Regions from separate parts of the Streptomyces sp. NPDC047971 genome, predicted to be linked through region 2. Evidence: riboswitches for the same ligand, from Rfam matches in the RefSeq annotation. Region 2 holds a riboswitch; the other holds the start of a gene.
What was found. A riboswitch is a leader RNA that binds a small molecule or an ion and turns the genes downstream of it on or off. The one in region 2 is predicted to bind glycine.

Region 1 (10,902 bases), on a different contig from region 2:
AACCGGGGAAGACCGAGGAGTTCAGCTTCTTCGCGAACTCCTTCTTCGCGAGGATGATGCCGCCGCGCGGGCCGCCGAGCGTCTTGTGCGTGGTGGAGGTCACCACGTCCGCGTACTCGACCGGGTTCGGGTGCAGACCGGCCGCGACCAGACCGGCGAAGTGCGCCATGTCGACCCACAGGTACGCCTCGACCTCGTCGGCGATCCGACGGAACTCGGCGAAGTCCAGCTGACGCGGGTAGGCGGACCAGCCCGCGATGATCACCTTCGGGCGGTGCTCCTTGGCCAGGCGCTCCACCTCGGCCATGTCGACCAGGCCGGCGTCGTCCACGTGGTACGCGACCACGTTGAACTGCTTGCCCGAGAAGTTCAGGCGCATGCCGTGGGTCAGGTGACCGCCGTGGGCCAGGTCCAGGCCGAGGATCGTGTCGCCGGGCTGGGCGATCGCGAACAGCGCGGCCTGGTTCGCGGAGGCACCGGAGTGCGGCTGCACGTTGGCGTACTCGGCGCCGAACAGGTCCTTGATCCGGTCGATCGCGATCTGCTCGGCGACGTCGACGTGCTCGCAGCCGCCGTAGTAGCGGCGGCCGGGGTAGCCCTCGGCGTACTTGTTGGTGAGAACGGAGCCCTGGGCCTCCATGACCGCGACCGGAGCGAAGTTCTCCGAGGCGATCATCTCGAGGGTGGACTGCTGGCGGTGGAGCTCGGCGTCGACGGCGGCGGCGACGTCCGGGTCCAGCTCGTGAAGAGGGGTGTTCAGCACAGACATGAATCGATCCCTAAGGGGTCTCAGTTCCCGGCGGAGAACTCGGCGTACGCGTCGGCGGTGAGCAGGTCGTCCGGCTCACCCGTGACGCGCACCTTGAACAGCCAGCCACCCTCGAACGGAGCGGTGTTCACCAGCGACGGGTCGTCCACCACGTCCTGGTTGGCCGCCACGACCTCACCGGTGACCGGCGAGTACAGGTCGCTGACGGACTTGGTCGACTCCAGCTCACCGCAGGTCTCGCCCGCGGTCACCGTGTCACCGACCTCAGGGAGCTGGGCGTAGACGACGTCACCGAGCGCGTTGGCCGCGAACTCCGTGATGCCGACCGTCGCGACGCCGTCCTCGGCGGCCGACAGCCACTCGTGCTCCTTGGTGTAGCGCAGCTGCTGGGGGTTGCTCATGACCTGATTCTCCTGGATCGAGGGAGTGCTGATGAACGTGGGTCTTGCGGGGTGAGACACGGAGCGAGACGGATGCGTCACTTCTGGCGCTTGTAGAACGGCAGCGCCACGACCTCGTACGGCTCGTGGGTGCCGCGGATGTCCACACCTACACCCTGCGTGCCGGGCTCGGCGTGCGCCGCGTCCACGTACGCGATGGCGATCGGCTTTCCGAGCGTGGGGGACGGGGCACCGGAGGTGACCTCGCCGACGACCTCGCCGTTCGCGACGACGGAGAATCCGGCGCGCGGGACGCGGCGGCCCTCGGCGATCAGGCCGACGAGCTTGCGCGGCGGGGCGGTCTCGGCGCGCTCGGCGGCCTTCTCCAGCGCCTCGCGGCCGACGAAGCGGCCCTCGTTGGTCGTCTTCTCGAACTTCACGACCCGGCCCAGGCCCGCGTCGAAGGGGGTGAGGGAGGTGGTCAGCTCGTGCCCGTACAGCGGCATCCCCGCCTCCAGGCGGAGGGTGTCACGGCAGGACAGACCGCAGGGGATCAGCCCGACCGGGGCGCCCGCCTCGGTCAGCGCCTTCCAGACGCCCTCGGCGTGCTCGGGCTTCAGGAACAGCTCGAAGCCGTCCTCGCCGGTGTAGCCGGTGCGGGCGATCAGCGCGGGGACCCCGGCGACCGTGCCGGGCAGGCCGGCGTAGTACTTCAGACCGTCCAGGTCGGCGTCGGTGATCGACTTCAGGATGCCGGGGGACTCGGGGCCCTGCACGGCGATCAGGGCGTACGCGTCACGGTCGTCCCGCACCTCGGCGTCGAAGCCGGCCGCGCGCTCGGTCAGCGCGTCGAGGACGATCTGGGCGTTGGAGGCGTTGGCGACGACCATGTACTCCTGCTCCTGGAGCCGGTACACGATCAGGTCGTCGAGGATGCCGCCGTCCTCCTGGCAGATCATCGTGTAGCGCGCCCGGCCCAGGCCCACCGTGGAGATGTTGCCGACCAGGGCGAAGTCGAGCAGCTCCACGGCCTGCGGGCCGGTGACGGTGATCTCGCCCATGTGGGAGAGGTCGAAGAGGCCCGCCTTGGTGCGGACGGCGTTGTGCTCGTCACGCTCGCTGGCGTAGCGCAGCGGCATGTCCCAGCCGGCGAAGTCGGTCATGGTCGCGCCCAGGGAGCGATGCAGCGCATCGAGGGCGGTCAGACGGGGGGCGGCAGTGCTCATGGGTGTGGCTCCCGGGTCCCAGGGCAGAAAAATCATGACGGACGAGGACGATCCTCCCCATCTGTCATGGAACCTGAGAGGTTCACCGAGGGCATCCTCGGCTTGCACCTTGGGTGGGGCGCGACTGCGCCCGCTTTTCAGATCTGCCTCATCCACGCGGTACGGGGCCTGAGAGATTCAAGGGAGGGTCTTGCTCCTTCGGCGCCCGGGGCCCACCGTGGTGGTTCCGGGACTCTCCCGCGCGGATTCGAGCGGCCGGTATGAGGTTGTGTGCGCTTGGCGCGCACATCATTGCACGAGGGGTCTGATCGGCAAATCGCTTGTGCCTCATTACCGCTTCTTTACACTTTATGGGGAAGGGTTCCCGGGAACCCGACTGGGGGAGAAGCGATGACGTTCCAGCACACCGGCGCCTACGCCACAGGGACGGGGATACCGTCCCCACGCGCCAGGGCCAGGACCCGCAGGCGCGGCTTCGCCGTGCCCCTGCTGCGGGATCTGCGCGAGCGCGGTGGCCGGGGTCCCCGCGTGCTCTCCTTCGCCGCCGGTGACCTCGTCGTGGTCTCCGGCCTGCCCGGCAGCGGCAAGTCGACGCTCATGCGACGCGCGGCCGGGGGTCTGGGCATCGATTCGCAGGACGCCCGTGAGCGCTGGGAAGCACGACTGCCCCGCTTCCTGCCGTACGCCGTCTACCGCCCGCTGGCCCGTATCGCCCACTACGCCGGGCTGCGCCGGGCGCTGCGCTCCGGGCGGAGCGTGGTCGTCCACGACTGCGGCACCCAGTCCTGGGTGCGGAACTGGCTCGCCCGCGAGGCCCGCCGACGGGGCGGCGCCCTGCACCTGGTCCTGCTCGACGTCACCCCGGCCGCCGCCCGGGAGGGCCAGCGCGAGCGCGGCCGAGGCGTGTCGGGGTACGCCTTCGCCCGGCACCGCCGGGCCGTGGGCCGCCTGCTGAGCTCGGTGGAGTCCGGCCGCCTGCCCCGGGGCTGCTCCTCGGCGACCCTCCTCGACAGGGACGCGGCGGGCGCCCTGCGCCGGATCGCCTTCCGCGCCACGGACTGACCCCGCGGCGCCGACACCGGTCCGGAGCGCCTCCCGCGCCACGGACGGACGCCCGGTCGGCGGCACCGGCCCCACGGCGCGGACGGACGCCCGGTCGGCGGCACCGGCCCCGGCGCGGACGGCGCCCGGTCGGCGGCACCGGCCCCACGGCGCGGACCGCTCCGGCCGGCCGACGCCTGCCCGCACCGGTCCGTGCCGCTCCGGGATATCCGGACCGGGGTGCTCCGTACACTTTTGGCCACGGCGGCGTCAGTGCGGCGTTAGGGTTCTGCCCCGAGGGCGCCGCGACCATGGCGCGCGAGAAGGGGAACCGAGAACCGTGGACGTCACATGGCCGGGCAACGAGCTCGAAGAGGTGCTGGCCGCCTCGCTCGGCAACCCCGCAGCCGGAGGCCGGCTCGTCGAGGTGCTCGGACGGAGCCCCGTCTGGGTGCCCCTCCCCAACGGCGGCACCCCCGAGAGCCGGGACCTGGACCTGCCCACGCTGGAGATCGACGGACTGCCGTACGTCCCCGTCTTCAGCTCCGAGCAGCAGTTCCTGGCCTGTGTCGGTGCTCACATGTCGTTCACCGTCGCCCCCGCCCGTGACTTCGCCCGTGGTCTGCCCCCGCAGCTCGGCATCGCCGTGAACCCCGGCGGTACCGTCGGCGCCCCGCTGCCCCCGCCCGCCGTCGCCGAACTCTGCCGGGTCGGCCGCACGCCGCTGGACGGGCCCGCCAGCGGCGGCCGGGTCCGGCTCTTCGAGCCCGACTGGCAGGACGACCCCGTCGACTTCCTCGCCGCGGCCTCCGCCGAGTTCGAGGCCACCGGAGTCGTCGTGACCGCGCGCCGCGCCCTCGCCAGCGTCGAGGGCACCGAGCCGGCGCTCTTCATCGGCGTCCAGCTCGCGGCCTGGGACGGCGTCGACCGCAACGCCCCGCTCGACGCGCTCGGCCGCGCGCTCGGCCGGGTCGAGGTGGCCTGGCCGGTCAATCTCATCCTGCTGGACGTTGCGCAGGACCCGGTCGGCGACTGGATGCTGGAGCGAGTACGCCCCTTCTATCAGCGGGCGTCCGCGTAATTAAGCTGGTTCGGTGGACGGAAGAGGGGCGGGACCCAGGGTGAGCGCGTCGAGCACCGCTGCGGCCGGACAGGTCGAGCACATGCTGCGCCAGGTGGCACCCGGACGCTACGACGCGTACGAGAAGCTGTTGCACGCCCTCGCCGAAGGCGATGTCTGGATGCTGCTCTGGCAGGGCGCCCCCGGCTCGCCGGACGCCCAGTACGGGAACATGGAGATCGACGGCTTCGGGTACGCCCCGTGCGTCACCTCCGCGCAGGAACTCGCCGCCTCCGGCTGGAACCGCGCCCACGAGGTGATCACCGGACGCGACATCGCCCGCTCCCTCTACCCCGACCGCTGGGGCATCTGGCTCAACCCGCACGACCCGGGCGGCGGCGTCGGCATCCCCTGGGCCGATCTCCGACGGATCGCCACCGGTCTCGACCGGATGCCCGCCGGACCGCTGCGGCTCTCCGAACCCACCCTGGAAATGCCGCAGTTCTACGCCCTGCTGACCCAGAACGCCCACCGCACCCCGGCCGTACGGGCCCTGCGCCGCGCCTGGGTGCAGCCCGCCCTCGGCTCCCCGTACCTCGCCATCGGTCTCGACCTCTACGACACCTCCGCCGCCTCCGTCGAGGCGGTGCGGGCGATGATGCGCCAGTCGATCGCGGCGGTCCCCGACGGGCTGCCCGTCTCGACGGTCGCCATGTCCGACGAGTACGACCCGGTGACGATGTGGCTGCGTGCCAACGCGCGTCCGTTCTACGACCGCGACGCCCACGTTCCCGTCTATCGCTGACCCCTGACGGCGCGTCCGCATCGCGAGACGACCGTCCGAAAACGGCCGCACCGAGATCCTCGGTGCGGCCTTCGTCGTCCTCGGCGAATCCACCCAAAAAGCTGCCAGGAACGCCCAGTTGGTCGTGATGTCCGTTCCGCGTCGAACGGGTGGTGTTGCTCCGCTCAGGAGATCGTCCGGTCCGGATAACGGAAGGCTCGGGGCCACATCACGGTTGCGCATCACATCCCGAGCAGGTCTGGCGGGTGATCGTCGGCCCGATGAAGACTCCCCGGAACACCGGGCGTTCGGCCTCCTGGCCGGTGCCCCGCAGTTGTTCCACCAAGCCGCTACCCGCGGCGGGCAAGGGCCGGCTACCGGCGGCCGAGAGGGGTCCTGACCACGATGACGGCACCACTGCACGAGACGAGTGCGGTCGAGTCGACCACCGCCGTCGACGCCGTGCCCGACGCGCCGCCGGGCAAGGCGATCGAGGGACGTTCCCCCTGGCAGATCGCCTGGATGCGGCTGAAGCGGGACAAAGTCGCCCTCGTCGGCGGCGCCGTCGTGCTGTTCCTGATCCTGGTCGCCCTCTGCGCACCGCTCATCGTCGGTCTCCTCGGCCACCCGCCGGACGAGTTCCACGAGGACCAGATCGACCCGCTCTTCGGCACCCCGATCGGCTCCTACGGCGGCATCTCCTCCGACTTCCTGCTCGGCGTCGAGCCGGTCAACGGCCGCGACGTCTTCAGCCGCATCGTCTACGGCGCCCGGATCTCCCTGCTCGTCGCCTTCCTCGCGGCGGTCTTCGCCGTCGTCCTCGGCACGATCCTCGGCATCGTCGCGGGCTACTTCGGCGGCTGGGTCGACGCGGCGCTCAGCCGTGTCATGGACGTCATGCTCGCCTTCCCCCAGCTGCTCTTCACCATCGCCCTGGTCTCCGTGCTCCCGAACGAGCTGCTCGGAATCGAGGGTTCGGGCGTGCGCATCGGCGCCCTGGTGGTCGTGATCGGCTTCTTCGGCTGGCCGTACGTCGGCCGCATCGTCCGAGGCCAGACCCTCTCGCTGCGCGAGCGGGAGTACGTGGAGGCGGCCCGCAGCCTGGGCGCCGGCCGGCTCTACATCCTGCGCCGGGAGCTGCTGCCCAACCTGATCGCCCCGATCACGGTCTACGCGACCCTCATGATCCCCACCAACATCCTCACCGAGGCGGCGCTCAGCTTCCTCGGCGCGGGAGTGAAGCCTCCCACCGCTTCCTGGGGGCAGATGCTGTCGAAGGCCGTCAACACCTATGAGGCGGACCCGCTGTTCATGGTGTTCCCCGGCCTCGCGATCTTCATCACCGTTCTGGCGTTCAACCTCTTCGGCGACGGCGTGCGCGACGCGCTCGACCCGAAGGGCGCCCGCTGAGCACCCGCTCGGCGCCCACAGACCGCCCGCACGCCCGTACCGACCCCGCCCCTGCCGCTGGTGACAGGAGGCAGTCACGACCGGCGGACCGCTTCGACGGCCGCCACTATTCCGGAGGTTGCGAGACCATGACTCTGAACAGCTCTTCGCGGCGCAGAATCGCCGCCGGCGCGCTCCTCGCCGCGGCGACGATGGTCGTCACCACCGCCTGTGGTGGCGGCAGCGGCGACGGCGACAAGGGCAAGACCGGCGCGGCCGGCTTCAACGCCGCCGTGAACAAGGTCGCCAACGCCTCCGACAAGAAGGGCGGCGAGCTGAAGTTCATCGGCTCGCAGGAGGCCGACTCGTGGGACCCGCAGCGCGGCTACTACGGCTTCGTGTGGGACTTCGCGCGCTACTACACGCGTCAGCTGGTCACCTTCAAGGCCGAGCCGGGCGCCGCCTCGACCGAGCTCGTCCCCGACCTCGCCACCGACGCCGGCAAGGTCTCGGCCGACGGCCTCACCTACACCTTCACGCTGAAGGACGGGGTGACCTGGGAGGACGGCAAGCCGATCACCTCCAAGGACATCAAGTACGGCATCGAGCGCATCTGGGCCCAGGACGTCATCTCCGGCGGTCCGATCTACCTCCAGCAGGTCCTCGACCCCAAGGGCGAGTACAAGGGTCCCTACAAGGACACCTCCCCGGACAAGCTCGGCCTGAAGGCGATCGAGACCCCGGACGACAAGACCATCATCTTCAAGCTGCCGGTCGCCAACGGTGACTTCCTGCAGATGCTGGCCATGCCCGCCGCGTCCCCGGTCCGCCAGGACAAGGACACCAAGGCCAAGTACCAGCTGAAGCCCTTCTCCTCCGGCCCGTACAAGTGGCAGCAGTACACCCCCAACAAGTCGATCATGCTCGTCCGCAACGACAAGTGGGACGCCAAGACGGACACCGTCCGCAAGGCGCTGCCGGACAAGATCAGCGTCACCTTCACCACCAACGCCGACGACATGGACAACCGTCTGATCGAGGGCGAGTACGACCTCGACCTCAACGCGACCGGTGTCGGCGCCGCGGCCCGTGCCAAGGTCCTCCAGCAGCACAAGGGGAACGCGGACAACCCGCAGACCGGCTTCATCCGCTACGCGGTCTTCCCGCAGACGGTCATCGACAACGTCGAGTGCCGCAAGGCGATCATCTACGCGGCCGACTCCAAGTCCCTCCAGACCGCCCGCGGCGGCCCGCAGGCCGGTGGCGACATCGCCACCAACATGCTGCCGCCGGCGATCAAGGGTGCCGACCCGAAGGCCGACCCGTACGGCAAGCTGGCCGGCAAGGCGGACGTCGCCAAGGCCAAGGAGGCGCTGGCCAAGTGCGGTAAGCCGAACGGCTTCAAGACCACCATCGCGGTCCGCAACAACAAGCCGATCGAGATCGCCACCGCCGAGTCCCTCCAGCAGTCGCTGAAGGCCGTCGGCATCGACGCCCAGATCGACCAGTTCGACGGCGCCCAGACCTCCGGCATCATCGGTTCGCCGAAGACGGTCAAGGACAAGGGCTACGGCATCATCATCATGGGCTGGGGCGCCGACTTCCCGTCGGGCCAGGGCTTCCTGCAGCCGCTGGTCGACGGCCGCTTCATCCTGCAGAGCGGCAACAACAACTTCTCGGAGCTGAACGACCCGGCCGTCAACGGCCTGTTCGACCAGGCGCTGAAGGAGACCGACCCGACCAAGGCCGGCGAGCTCTACAAGCAGATCAACACCAAGATCTCCGAGGCCGCGGTCTACCTGCCCTTCACGCACGAGAAGAACATCATCTGGCGCTCCTCGCGTCTGACCAACGTCTACACGGCCGACGCCTACAACGGCCGCTACGACTACGCGTCGCTCGGCGTCATGAAGTAAGTCCCGAGTCAATCCACCCGCTCCAACGGCGCACCACCCGCCGCTAGGTCCGAAGGGCAGGTGATGGCCGCTCACGGTGGCCGGGGATCCCGACCGGGATCCCCGGCCACCGGACGGCCGACCGCATGCTTGCATATCTCGTCCGACGGCTGTTCGCCGTCGTCATGATGCTGATGGTCGTCACCCTGGTGACGCTCAGCATCTTCTTCCTCATCCCCAAGCTGACCGGCAGCGACCCTGCCGCGATGTTCGTCGGCAAGCAGGCGGATCCGGCTTCCATCGAGGGCGTCCGGCAGAAGCTGGGCCTGGACGAGCCGATCCTGGTGCAGTTCTGGCACTTCGTCTCCGGCATCTTCGTCGGCCGGGACTACACCGGCGGCGGCGACACCATCCACTGCGCCGCGCCCTGCTTCGGCTACTCGTTCCGTACCGAGCAGGACGTCTGGGCGATGCTCGTCGACCGGATCCCGGTCACGGTCTCCATGGTCATCGGCGCGGCCCTCCTGTGGCTCCTCATGGGCGTGGCCACCGGTGTGCTCTCCGCGCTCAAGCGGGGCACCCTCGTCGACCGCACGGCCATGATCACCGCCCTGGCCGGCGTCTCGCTCCCCATCTACTTCACCGCCATGCTGGCGATGTTCCTCTTCCGTACCCAGCTCGGCTGGCTCGACGCCAAGTACGTGCCGATCGAGGAGTCCTTCGGCGGCTGGTTCGGCGGCCTGCTGCTGCCGTGGATCACGCTCGCCTTCCTCTACGCGGCGATGTACGCGCGGCTCACCCGCGCCACCATGCTGGAGGTCCTCGGCGAGGACTACATCCGTACGGCACGGGCCAAGGGTCTGCAGGAGCGGGTCGTGCTGGGCAAGCACGCCATGCGCTCCACGATGACCCCCATCCTGACCATCTTCGGCATGGACCTCGGCGCCCTCATGGGCGGCGCCGTCCTGACCGAGACCGCGTTCAACCTGCCGGGCCTCGGAAACGCGGCCTTCAAGGCGGTCAGCGACCGCGACCTGCCGCTGATCCTGGCGGTCACGCTCATCACCGCGGCCGCCGTCGTCGTCGCCAACCTCGTGGTGGACCTTCTGTACGCGGTGATCGACCCCCGAGTGAGGCTCGCATGACGGACAAGCTGACCAAGACCGGCGCGGCCCTGGGGGAACCTGTCGCGTCCGGGAACGCCCCGTCCGACGCCTTCCTCGACGTCCGTGACCTGAAGATCCACTTCCCGACCGACGACGGCCTGGTCAAGTCCGTCGACGGGCTCACCTTCCAGCTGGAGAAGGGCAAGACCCTCGGCATCGTGGGCGAGTCCGGCTCCGGCAAGTCGGTGACCTCGCTCGGCATCATGGGCCTGCACACGGTCGGCCAGTACGGCCGGCAGAAGGCGCGGATCTCCGGTGAGATCTGGCTGAACGGCCGTGAGCTGCTCTCGGCCGACCCCGAAGAGGTGCGCAAGCTGCGCGGCCGCGACATGGCGATGATCTTCCAGGACCCGCTGTCCGCGATGCACCCGTACTACACCGTCGGCGCGCAGATCGTGGAGGCGTACCGGGTCCACCACCCGGTCGACAAGAAGACCGCCAAGAAGCGGGCCGTCGAGCTCCTCGACCGGGTCGGCATCCCCGAGCCGGCCAAGCGCTTCTCGAACTACCCGCACGAGTTCTCCGGCGGCATGCGGCAGCGCGCCATGATCGCGATGGCGCTGGTCAACAACCCCGAGCTGCTCATCGCGGACGAGCCCACCACCGCGCTCGACGTGACCGTGCAGGCGCAGATCCTCGACCTGATCCGGGACCTGCAGAAGGAGTTCGGCTCCGCGGTCGTCATCATCACCCACGACCTCGGCGTCGTCGCCGAGGTCGCCGACGACATCCTGGTGATGTACGGCGGCCGGTGTGTGGAGCGCGGCCCCGCCGAGGCGGTCTTCTACGAGCCGCAGCACCCCTACACCTGGGGCCTGCTCGGCTCGATGCCGCGGATCGACCGTGAGCAGACCGATCGGCTCCTTCCGGTGAAGGGCAACCCGCCCAGCCTGATCAACGTGCCCAGCGGCTGCGCCTTCAACCCGCGATGCCCGTACGCGGACGTGCCCAAGGACGGCATCACGCGCACCGAGCGCCCGGAGCTGCGGCTCGCGCCGACGGGCGGCGAGGGCGCCGACCGCCACTACTCCGCGTGCCACATGTCGCCGGAGGAGCGGAACCGGATCTGGACCGAAGAGATTGCGCCGAAGCTGTGAGCGACAACAAGAGCACTGAGCCCCTGCTCAAGGTCAACGGCCTGGTGAAGCACTTCCCGATCAAGAAGGGGCTGCTGCAGCGCCAGGTCGGGGCG
Region 2 (10,902 bases):
CTGTGCAACGGGGTCCTGCTCTTCGAGGACACCGGTGAACTGCTGCCGGACGGCCAGATCATCGCCCCGCACCGCCCGCTGACGGCGGGCCAGGTCACGACAGCCGCCTGACGGCGGGGCACGTCGGGCACCACACCGTACGAGGGAACACGCAAGGGCCGGCCCGGAGAAGTCTCCGAACCGGCCCTGACTCATGCCCGGTTGCCGTTGCCGCTCAACCGGCGCTCACGTGCGCGCCCGTGCTCAGTTGTCGTACTCGTCCATCGGCGGGCAGGAGCAGACCAGGTTGCGGTCGCCGAAGGCGCCGTCGATCCTGCGCACCGGCGGCCAGTACTTGTCCGCGGCCGAGACACCGGCCGGGAAGACCGCCTCGTCACGGGTGTACGGGTGGTTCCACTCGCCGCCCAGCGCCGCGGCGGTGTGCGGGGCGTTGCGCAGCGGGTTGTCGTCCGCGGGCCACTCGCCCGACGCGACCTTCTCGATCTCGTACCGGATCGCGATCATCGTGTCGCAGAAGCGGTCGAGCTCGGTCAGGTCCTCGGACTCGGTCGGCTCGATCATCAGGGTGCCGGCCACCGGGAACGACATCGTCGGCGCGTGGAAGCCGTAGTCGATCAGGCGCTTGGCGATGTCGTCGACGCTGACGCCGGTCGACTTGGAGAGCGGACGCAGGTCGACGATGCACTCGTGGGCGACCAGGCCGGCCGGACCGGTGTAGAGCACCGGGTAGTGCGGCTCCAGGCGCTTGGCGATGTAGTTCGCCGCGAGGACGGCCACCTGCGTGGCGCGCTTGAGGCCCTCGCCACCCATCAGACGCACGTACGACCACGAGATCGGCAGGATGCCGGCCGAGCCCCACGGGGCGGCCGAGATCGGGCCGACGCCCGTCTCCGGGCCGGCGGTCGGCTGCAGCGGGTGGTTCGGCAGGTACGGCGCGAGGTGCGCGCGCACACCGACCGGACCGACACCGGGGCCGCCGCCGCCGTGCGGGATGCAGAAGGTCTTGTGCAGGTTCAGGTGCGAGACGTCGCCGCCGAACTTGCCCGGCTTGGCCAGACCGACCAGCGCGTTGAGGTTGGCACCGTCGACGTACACCTGGCCGCCGGCCTCGTGCACCTCGCCGCAGATGTCGGCGACGTGCTCCTCGAACACGCCGTGCGTGGACGGGTAGGTGATCATCAGGACGGACAGCTCGTCGCGGTACTGCTCGATCTTGGCGCGCAGGTCCGCGATGTCGACCTCGCCGTCGTCGGCGGTCCTGACGACGACGACCTTCATGCCGGCCATGACCGCGGAGGCGGCGTTGGTGCCGTGCGCGGAGGACGGGATGAGGCAGACGGTGCGCTGGTCGTCGCCGTTGGCGCGGTGGTAGGCGCGGACGGCCAGCAGACCGGCCAGCTCACCCTGCGAACCGGCGTTCGGCTGGATCGACACCTTGTCGTAGCCGGTGACCTCGGCGAGACGCTCCTCCAGCTCGGTGATGAGCGTGAGGTAGCCCTGAGCCTGCTCGACCGGGGCGAAGGGGTGGATCTGGCCGAACTCGGGCCAGGTCACCGGCTCCATCTCGGTGGTCGCGTTCAGCTTCATGGTGCAGGAGCCGAGCGGGATCATGCCGCGGTCGAGCGCGTAGTCGCGGTCGGCGAGCTTGCGCAGGTAACGCAGCATCGACGTCTCGGAGCGGTGCGCGTGGAAGACCGGGTGGGTCAGGTACGCGTCCGAGCGCAGCAGCCCGGCGGGCAGCGCGTCCTCGGTCCCCGCGTCCAGGGCCTCGATGTCGGCGTCGACGCCGAAGGCGGACCAGACGGCGGCGAGCTGGGCACGCCCGGTGGTCTCGTCGCAGGAGATCGAGACGTGGTCGGCGTCGACGAGGTACAGGTTGACGCCCGTCTCGCGGGCGGCGGCGACGGCCTCGGCGGCCTTGCCCGGCACCCGGACGGTCAGGGTGTCGAAGAAGTCGCCGTGGACGACCTCGACACCGCCGGCCCTCAGGCCCGCGGCGAGGATCGCGGCGTACCGGTGGGTGCGCTGAGCGATGCCCTTCAGGCCGTCGGGGCCGTGGTAGACGGCGTACATGCCGGCCATGACGGCGAGGAGCACCTGGGCGGTGCAGATGTTGCTGGTGGCCTTCTCGCGGCGGATGTGCTGCTCGCGGGTCTGCAGCGCCAGGCGGTACGCGCGGTTGCCGTCGGCGTCGACGGAGACGCCGACGAGGCGGCCGGGCAGGGAGCGGGCGTGCTTGTCCTGGACCGCCATGTAACCGGCGTGCGGTCCGCCGAAGCCCATCGGGACGCCGAAACGCTGGGTGGTGCCGACGGCGATGTCGGCTCCGAGCGCACCCGGCGAGGTGAGCAGCGTCAGCGCGAGCAGGTCGGCGGCGACGGTGACGATCGCGCCGAGGTCGTGGGCGGCGTCGATCAGCGGCTTGATGTCGCGCACGGCACCGGAGGCACCCGGGTACTGGACGAGCACACCGAAGACGCCGCGCTCGGCGATCTCGGCGGGGATGCCCTCGGACAGGTCCGCGACGACGACCTCGACACCGGTCGGCTCGGCGCGGGTCTCGATGACGGCGATGGTCTGCGGCAGCGCGTCGGCGTCGACGAGGAAGACACCGTTCTTGACCTTGCCGACACGGCGGGCGAGCGCCATGGCCTCGGCGGCGGCGGTGCCCTCGTCGAGCAGGGAGGCACCGGAGGTGGGCAGACCGGTGAGGTCGGCGACCATCGTCTGGAAGTTGAGCAGCGCCTCCAGGCGGCCCTGCGAGATCTCCGGCTGGTAGGGCGTGTACGCCGTGTACCAGGCCGGGTTCTCCATCACGTTGCGGAGGATCACCGGCGGGGTGAAGGTGCCGTAGTACCCGAGCCCGATCATCGGGGCGAGGACCTGGTTGCGGTCGGCGAGCTCACGCAGCTCGGCCAGGACCTCGGCCTCGGTGCGCGCGGAGGGCAGACCGAGCGCCTCGGCGTTCTTGATCACGTCCGGCACGGCGGCGGCCGTGAGCTCGTCGAGGGAGCCGTAGCCGACCTGCGCGAGCATCTTGGCCCGTGCCTCGGCGTCGGGCCCGATGTGCCGCTGCTCGAACGGGATGCCCTGTTCGAGCTCGGAGAGCGGAATGCGGTTGGCGGTCATGTACGGAGGCCTCCTGGTCGTCACGACCTGCGAGGGGCACCAACGGCGCGGGTGCCCGGACGGCCTCCCCCTCTGTCATCTCAACCTGAGAGCTTCACCGGCACGCCGAAGGGCTCGCCGGCTTTCACCGTCGGTGAGGGCGGATGCCGTCGGACGTCCGCCCTGCTTTCCAGAGTGACCTCGTCCGTGCGGTACAGGGGCCTGAGAGATTCCGGGGAGGATTTGCTCCTTCGGCGCCTCCGAAAGGTTTCTCCGGAGGACTCTCCCGCACAGGGTCGACAGCCACAGCCAGCCTACCAGCGCGGTTCCGGAAGCCATCGCTCAAGTGGCCGACATCCCAGATGTGCACTTTCGTAGTCATAGAGCAGGTGCGACCAGTTGGAGGGACCGTGCAGACCGACATCGATCCGCGCAGCCTGATCGGCCGCAAGGCGTACGACCGCGAGGGGCACAAGATCGGCACCGTGGACGAGGTGTACCTGGACGACGCCACCGGCATCCCCGAGTGGGCGGCGGTCCGCACGGGCCTCTTCAGCCGGGACGCGTTCGTCCCCCTGGAGCCGAGCGAGCTGGCGAAGGACGGCCTCCACATCCCGTACGACCGGTCCCTGATCAAGGACGCACCGGACTTCGGCGTGGGCCGCCACCTCTCCCCCGAACAGGAGCTGCAGCTCTACCGCCACTACGACATCGCCCTCCCCCCGCCGCCGCCGGACCGGGACTTCGGCCGCCTGGCGGGCCAGGAGGAGACCTGACGGTTCCACCCCCACCACGCCCTCCGCGCGGACGAGCGCATCGGCCCGGCCCGCCCTGCGGGATCGACGGTCCCCCGGCGAAGCTCAGCGGGCGGGCGGGAGCGACAGGCCCGGTCTGAGGCCGGGCCCACCCCCCACCAACGGCAGCGGCTCCGCCGCCTCCAGCTCCGGGTCGTCCACGAGGAACGTCCGCACCCGCCCCGGAGCCGAACCCGGCTCCTCGAAGCGCACGGTGACCCGCCCCACCCCGCTCCCCTGCACCCACCCTGCGCCGTACACCGCGTGCCGTACGTCGTGCCCGGGCGACCACCGCCGCTCGGGGGGCGGCTCCTCCGCCGGGGCCGCGTCCGCGGGTGAAGCCTCCCCGGCCCCCGACCCCGGCTCGACCGCCCCGGCCGTCTCCGCAGCCTCCGCCTGCGCGAACAGATCCTCCTGCGTGTAGTCCGCGAGCCCGCTCACCCCGACGCCGAGCAGCCGGACACCGCCCGTCGTGTCCACCCCTTCGAGCAGCCGCCCCGCGGCCTCTCGCACCACGACGGTGTCGTCCGTCGGCCCCCGCAGCGTCTCGGAACGCGTCAGCGTCGAGAAGTCGAACCGCCGCACCTTCAGCACGATCGTCCGCCCCGAGTGCCCCGACGCCCGCAGCCTGCCCACGCACCGCTCGGCGAGCCGGTCCACCTCCGTCCGGATCCGGACCCGGTCATGCAGGTCCACGTCGAAGGTGTCCTCCACCGACACCGACTTCGTGTCCCTCTCGGCCACCACGGGCCGATCGTCGTACCCCTGGGCCATGAGGTACAGGGACGCCCCGTGCGCCCGCCCCAGCAGCCGTACGAGCTCGTCCTCGCCCGCCTCCGCGAGGTCCGACACCGTCGTCATCCCCGCACGCCGCAGGTGCTCCCCGGTGGCCGGCCCCACCCCCGGGAGGATCCGCACCGACCGCGGCCCCAGCAGCTCCCGCTCGGTCCCCGGCTCGATCAGCACCAGCCCGTCCGGCTTCGCCTCCTCCGAGGCGATCTTCGCCAGCATCTTGGACCCGGCGAGCCCCACCGACCCCGTGAGCCCCGTCGTGGCGAGAATGTCCCTGCGCAGCCGCTCACCGGCCTCCCGCGCGCTCGCGCTGTCATCGGCCACGCCCCCTGCCTCCAGGTCGACGAACGCCTCGTCCAGGCTCAGCGGCTCCACGAGCGGCGAGAGCCGCCCCAGCAACTCCATGACCTGCTCGCTGATCCCCCGGTAGAAGCCGAAGCGCGGCACGAGATAGGCGGCGTTGGGCGCCCTGCGCCGCGCCTGCGCCATCGGCATCGCGGAGTGCACCCCGAAGCGCCGCGCCTCGTAGGAGGCGGTGGCGACGACGCCGCGCGGACCCAGCCCCCCGACCACCACCGGCTTTCCGCGCAGACTCGGTTTCGCCGCCTGCTCGGCGGCGGCGAAGAAGGCATCCATGTCCAGATGCAGAATCGTCGGCGCGGCTCTCACATCTCCGATGCTGCCCTACGCCACTGACAATCGACCCGCACACACGTACGGGCGCGTCGCGCCCCGCCCGGCCGTACGGAACGACTCAGACCGCCCGGTCCCGCCGCCGCCTCGCCAGCTCGTCACCCGGGTTGTGGCCGATCAGCGTCTCACCGGTGTCGACACGCTCCCCGTGCAGCTGCGAGAGCGCGGCCTCCACATCGCGCCAGACCACACCCACCGCGATCCCGAAGACGCCCTGACCGCCCTGGAGCAGATCGACGACCTCGTCCGGCGAGGAGCACTCGTACACGGTGGCTCCGTCGCTCATCAGCGTCATGCGCTCCAGGTCGCGAAAGCCCCGTGCGCGCAGATGCTGCACGGCGGCCCGGATGTTCTGCAGCGCCACCCCGGTGTCGAGGAATCTCTTGACGATCTTGAGAACGACGACGTCCCGGAAGCTGTACAGCCGCTGCGTCCCGGATCCGTAGGCCGGCCGCACGCTCGGCTCGACGAGCCCGGTGCGCGCCCAGTAGTCCAGTTGGCGGTAGGTGATCCCGGCAGCCGCGCATGCCGTCGGACCGCGGTAGCCCACCACGTCCGTCCCGGACGCCGCGGCATCTCCCGCGTTCACACCCGTACCGAAGTCGCCCGCATTGCCGTGAAGCGGATACGGACCGCTCTCCCCGGACGCATGCCCGAGGGAGCCCCCTGCCGTACCGTCGCCGCTGCTCATCACGCCGACCCTCCGTCCTTGACCTGCCCACACGAAGGTAGGCAGTCACTCGGGGTGCGTCAACGATCGCCACACTCGGCACGCCGAGTGATAATCACCCTGAGAGTGGTTTCCCGTGTCTCTCTCCGGGGAAAGGCTACTCGAATGCCCTGACCGCACCCGGCGTGCGACGGTCGGCGGCCGGCCCACGGCCGGCCCGCCTCAGCGACTGCCGGACCTCACTGGCTGCTGGACCCGAAGTCCTCGGGGGAGATCTGGTCGAGGAACTCGCGGAACTTCTCCACCTCGTCCTCCTGCTCGTCCGGAATCGCGATACCGGCGTCGTCGAGCACACCGTCACTGCCGTAGATCGGCGTACCGGTGCGCAGCGCGAGCGCTATCGCGTCGGAGGGCCTGGCGCTCACCTCGACGCCGCTGGCGAAGACCAGCTCCGCGTAGAAGACGCCTTCGCGGAGATCCGTGATGCGGACCTCCGTGAGCTCCTGGCCCACGGCTTCAAGGACATCCTTGAAGAGATCGTGCGTCAGCGGCCGGGCGGGGGCCATGCCCTGCTGGGCGAAGGCGATCGCGGTCGCCTCACCCGGTCCGATCCAGATGGGGAGGTACCGATCGCCTCCCACTTCACGCAGGAGCACGATCGGCTGGTTGGAGGGCATTTCGACCCGGACACCCACAACGTCGAGCTCGTTCACACAGCAACCCTAGGACGTGCCCGACCGGTTTGGGTAGTCGGGCCCCCACAAGATCACGGCAACCGGAGTCCGAGAGCGGTCTGGACCAGTGCCGCATGCAGCCGGACGGACAGCCCGGCGAGCTCCTTCGCGGTGGCCTCCGCATGCGCTCTGGTCTGCGGGTTACGGTGCCGGCGCAGCGGCGCGACCACCTGTTCGACGAGACCCGCCTCCCGGTCGGCGGCCGCTTTGACCGCCCGGAGGTGCCGAGGTTCCAGACCGAATCTCCCCAGATCGGCGACAAGTCTGGCGACCGTGACGGTCTCGGCGTCGTAGCCGCCCTCGGCTCCCGCGGCGATGAGCCCGTAGGACTCCCACTCCGCGAGCTCCTCCTCGCTCACCTCCGCGGCGGCGAGCAGCTCGGCCCGACCCACCCGCGCGGCCGTCGGCCGGTCGCCCTCCGGCTCCCAGGCCCCGTCCAGCAGGTCCCGCTGCGGGCTGGGGGACGGGAGCCTGATCTGCTCACCCCGGGCGAGGGCGTCGAGATGCTCCCGGATGACCTTCAGCGGAAGATAGTGGTCCCGCTGCATCCGCAGGATCTGGGCGAGCCGCTCCACGTCCTGCGGGCTGAACTTCCGGTACCCGGAGGCCGTACGCCGGGGCTCGACGAGCCCCTCGGCCTCCAGGAACCGGATCTTGGAGATGGTCACTTCGGGGAACTCGTCACGCAGTTGGTTCAGCACCGTGCCGATGCTGACCAGCCGGTCGCCCGCGGTGGCGGTGCCGTGTCCGGCACCGCCCGTCGGTGTTCGCAGCATGGACCTTCCCTGAAGGCTTCCCGGAGGCGTCACACGCCCCGCTGGCTCGAGTAGAAGACCAGCCGGTACTTGCCGATCTGCACCTCGTCGCCGTTGGACAGGACCACCGACTCGATCGGCTCACGGTTGACGTAGGTGCCGTTGAGGCTGCCGACGTCGGCGACGGTGAAGCTGCCGTCCTGAGCCCGCCGGAACTCGACGTGACGCCGCGACACGGTGAAGTCGTCGAGGAAGATGTCGCTCTGCGGGTGACGGCCGGCCGTGGTCAGCTCGCTGTCCAGCAGGAAGCGGCTGCCCGAGTTCGGACCGCGGCGCACGACGAGCAGGGCCGAGCCGGCCGGCAGGGCCTCGACGGCCGCCAGCGCCTCGGGAGAGAGGGACGGCACGGCGGTCTGACCGGTGACCTCGGCGTCATACGCCTCGAGGCCCGAGATCGAGATCGTCGACGTCGTCTCGGACGCGCGCTCCACGGGCGCCCCGCCCCGCAGCGGCGTGCCGCAGTGGGAGCAGAAACGGCTGTCCGCGGTGTTGCGGTGACCGCACCTCGTACACACCGGCATGGACGCATCCTCCTGCCGCGGCTGACCCGCGGAGGTCTGGGTCGCATACGGATCGGGGGTGAACCCTCCACCCGTACTTGAGGTTGATGGTTCCCCGAAACCTATGCGCCCGGCACCGGCAGGGTCAACAGACGACGCGCCGTGCGCGCCCGCGACATCTCCGCCCTGGCCGCCGACCTCGTCACGGAACAGCGGACGCTCGCCGCCCTGTTCCTCGCTCTGGGCGTGGCGCGGCGCGCGGTGCTTGGCGTTGCCGCCGTCCTCGCGTGCGCTCTTGCCGAACAACTTCGCAAAAAAACTCACGGGCGATTCCCCTTGACCGAAACAGACCCGCCCGTGGGGCAGGACGAACCCTGAATGAACACACCTGCCGACCCGGACACCTTCACAACGTCCGTATCCTCCGGACAGTTTCCACCACGCACCACGCTTGTGATGCGGCGACCCCCCGCAACGCCCTCCCCTTGTCGCGTGACCGCGACACACCCCCGGCTCACTGCGAGGACGACTGAGCGTAGTCAGGCCGCTTCGCAGGTCGCAAGGCATCCACAACGATCTTCTCGGACTTGGCCACGGTCGCCGTGGCCTGCTCCTTCTCCAGCGTCTGAATGACTCCACCGGGGATGTTGAGCGCCGGCTCGAGATCCTCGGGCTTGCCGATGACCTTGAAGACGTACGGAGCGGCCACCTTCGTTCCATCGATCTCTATGTCGCTTCCCGCACCGGAGAAGTAACTGTCCGCGACCACCCGCACATCGTTGATCTGGATCGCCTCGGCACCCGCCGCACGCAGCTCCTGGATCGCGTCGAGCAGCATGTCCGACTCGACCGCCGCCGCCGCGCCCGCGACGGTCAGCGTGATGCCCGGCCCCTCGGCGGCGACCGTACCGGCCAGGATGCCGAGCTGCTGCTCCTTCTCCTGGGTCTGCTTGCGCGCCTCCTCGGCCTGGTCCGAGCTGGACTCCAGCTCGGAGCGCTGGTTCTCCAGGCGCGCCTTCTCGTCCTCCAGGCGCTGCGTACGGTCGTCGAGCTCGTCGAGGATCCGGACCAGATCCTCCTGGCGGGCGCCGCGCAGCGCACTGTTGTCGCTCGTGGAGCGAACCTGGATGGCGAGCCCCAGACCGAGGACGAACAGCAGCAGGGCGACGATGAGTTGGGCCCTGCTCACCCGTGGCGGCCACAGCCCGGCGGCCAGCCTCTGCCGTCCGGTCAGCTGCTTCTCGGGGGCGGCGGGCGCCTCGGGGGTCGCCTCGGTCGCCTCGCCGTCGTCCGGGTTCTCGGGCTTCTCGGGGTTCACGTTGCTCATCGGCGTCACGCCCGGAACACGTGCCGCCGGATGGCGGCGGCGTTGGAGAAGATGCGGATGCCGAGCACGACGACGACACCGGTCGACAGCTGCGCGCCGACGCCCAGCTTGTCGCCCAGGAAGACGATCAGCGCGGCGACCACCACGTTCGACAGGAAGGACACCACGAAGACCTTGTCGACGAAGATTCCGTCGAGCATGGCACGCAGGCCGCCGAAGACCGCGTCGAGGGCGGCCACCACGGCGATCGGAAGATAGGGCTCGACCACCGCCGGAACCTCGGGCCGGACCAAAAGTCCGACCACCACTCCCACGATCAGGCCCAGTACGGCGATCAAGATGTGCCCTTCCCTGTGTCGGCCGTGGCCTGCCCGGAAGGCTTGGCGGCCCCGGCTCCCCTCGGCTCTGCTGTACGTACGATCAGGCTCGGCGCGGCCGGCAGACGTACGTCCGCCTCGGCCGAGATGCTGGTGCGGATCCCGAAGTTCTCCTGCAGCGCGTGCAGGTACTGCCCGTCGGCGCTGTCCTGGAACGCGGTGCTCAACCGCTGCCCGTCCCCCACCGCCAGCACCGTGTACGGCGGCACCAGCGGCTTGTTGTCGACCAGTATGGCGTCGCCCGCGGCCCGGATCGCCGACAGCGACGTCAGCCGCTGACCGTTGATCGAGACGGCCTCCGCGCCCGACTCCCACAGACCGTTGACGACCCGCTGCATGTCCCGGTCACGGACCCGGCCCGTGTCGGAGAAGCCACTGCTCTCCCGGGGACCCCCGCCACCCTGCTCGGTGTCCTTGGCGTCGTCGACCACGAGCTTCACGCCCGGGCCGTGCACCGGGGTCGCCCCCGACAGCAGCGCCACCAGCTCGGCCTGGTCGCCGCCGTGCTGCTCGAGCGCCTTGCGCTGCCTCTCGCCGACCTCGGCGCGGATCTTCTCGACGTCCTGCTCCAGCTTCTCGGCCGCCTCCGTCTCCGCGTCGATCCGGCCGATCAGCTCCTGCCGCTCCTTGGCGACGACGGGCGCCGAGATCCGCGCCTCCGCGGCACCCACGGTCACCACGGCCGCGGCGAGCACCAGGCCGGCTGCCAGGCCAAGCTTGGCCCGCAGCGTCCGAGGCAGCCCGCCGCCCTCCGCCTCACGCCGGGCCGACGCCTCCGCGTAGCCGTCGTCGAGCGCGTGGTCGATCACGTTGTTCAGCAGCGACATGGACGCGTCCGGACGCGGGGGCGGTGTTCCGGTGCTCCGAACGGGGTGCTGCTGCGACATGCCGCACATCGTCGCACGTCGGGGGTGCTACCGCCGAATGGCCCCACCGATGGGCCGGGAGGCGCCCGCAGGACACCACCCGGCACATCCGCCCCAACCGTCAGTGACCTGCGCTCTCGACCACGTTCGACCACTCGTCGAGCAGGGCCTGCGCCGAGGAGTCGTCCGGCCCCTCGGCCCACAGATGGGTGACGGCCTCGGCCGG

Region 1: another riboswitch for glycine. It lies ahead of gcvT (glycine cleavage system aminomethyltransferase GcvT); the one in region 2 lies ahead of gcvP (aminomethyl-transferring glycine dehydrogenase).

Annotation. Positions count from the first base shown of each region.
Region 1 is NZ_JBEZNW010000013.1:48,594-59,495, forward strand. It holds gene glyA (serine hydroxymethyltransferase) at 1-769, opposite strand, end outside; gene gcvH (glycine cleavage system protein GcvH) at 790-1,170, opposite strand; gene gcvT (glycine cleavage system aminomethyltransferase GcvT) at 1,248-2,375, opposite strand; glycine riboswitch at 2,523-2,625, opposite strand; gene AB0D99_RS15010 (AAA family ATPase) at 2,766-3,437, shown strand; gene AB0D99_RS15015 (enhanced serine sensitivity protein SseB) at 3,757-4,497, shown strand; gene AB0D99_RS15020 (enhanced serine sensitivity protein SseB C-terminal domain-containing protein) at 4,538-5,281, shown strand; gene AB0D99_RS15025 (ABC transporter permease) at 5,666-6,670, shown strand; gene AB0D99_RS15030 (ABC transporter substrate-binding protein) at 6,799-8,565, shown strand; gene AB0D99_RS15035 (ABC transporter permease) at 8,691-9,689, shown strand; gene AB0D99_RS15040 (ABC transporter ATP-binding protein) at 9,686-10,807, shown strand; gene AB0D99_RS15045 (dipeptide ABC transporter ATP-binding protein) at 10,804-10,902, shown strand, end outside.
Region 2 is NZ_JBEZNW010000036.1:3,350-14,251, reverse strand. It holds gene AB0D99_RS27650 (DUF5999 family protein) at 1-111, shown strand, start outside; gene gcvP (aminomethyl-transferring glycine dehydrogenase) at 244-3,129, opposite strand; glycine riboswitch at 3,309-3,407, opposite strand; gene AB0D99_RS27640 (PRC-barrel domain-containing protein) at 3,519-3,884, shown strand; gene AB0D99_RS27635 (DNA polymerase IV) at 3,969-5,363, opposite strand; gene AB0D99_RS27630 (MerR family transcriptional regulator) at 5,449-6,078, opposite strand; gene AB0D99_RS27625 (bifunctional nuclease family protein) at 6,297-6,770, opposite strand; gene AB0D99_RS27620 (MerR family transcriptional regulator) at 6,824-7,567, opposite strand; gene AB0D99_RS27615 (FHA domain-containing protein) at 7,597-8,538, opposite strand; gene AB0D99_RS27610 (DUF881 domain-containing protein) at 8,621-9,433, opposite strand; gene AB0D99_RS27605 (small basic family protein) at 9,439-9,771, opposite strand; gene AB0D99_RS27600 (DUF881 domain-containing protein) at 9,768-10,697, opposite strand; gene AB0D99_RS27595 (mannose-1-phosphate guanyltransferase) at 10,798-10,902, opposite strand, start outside.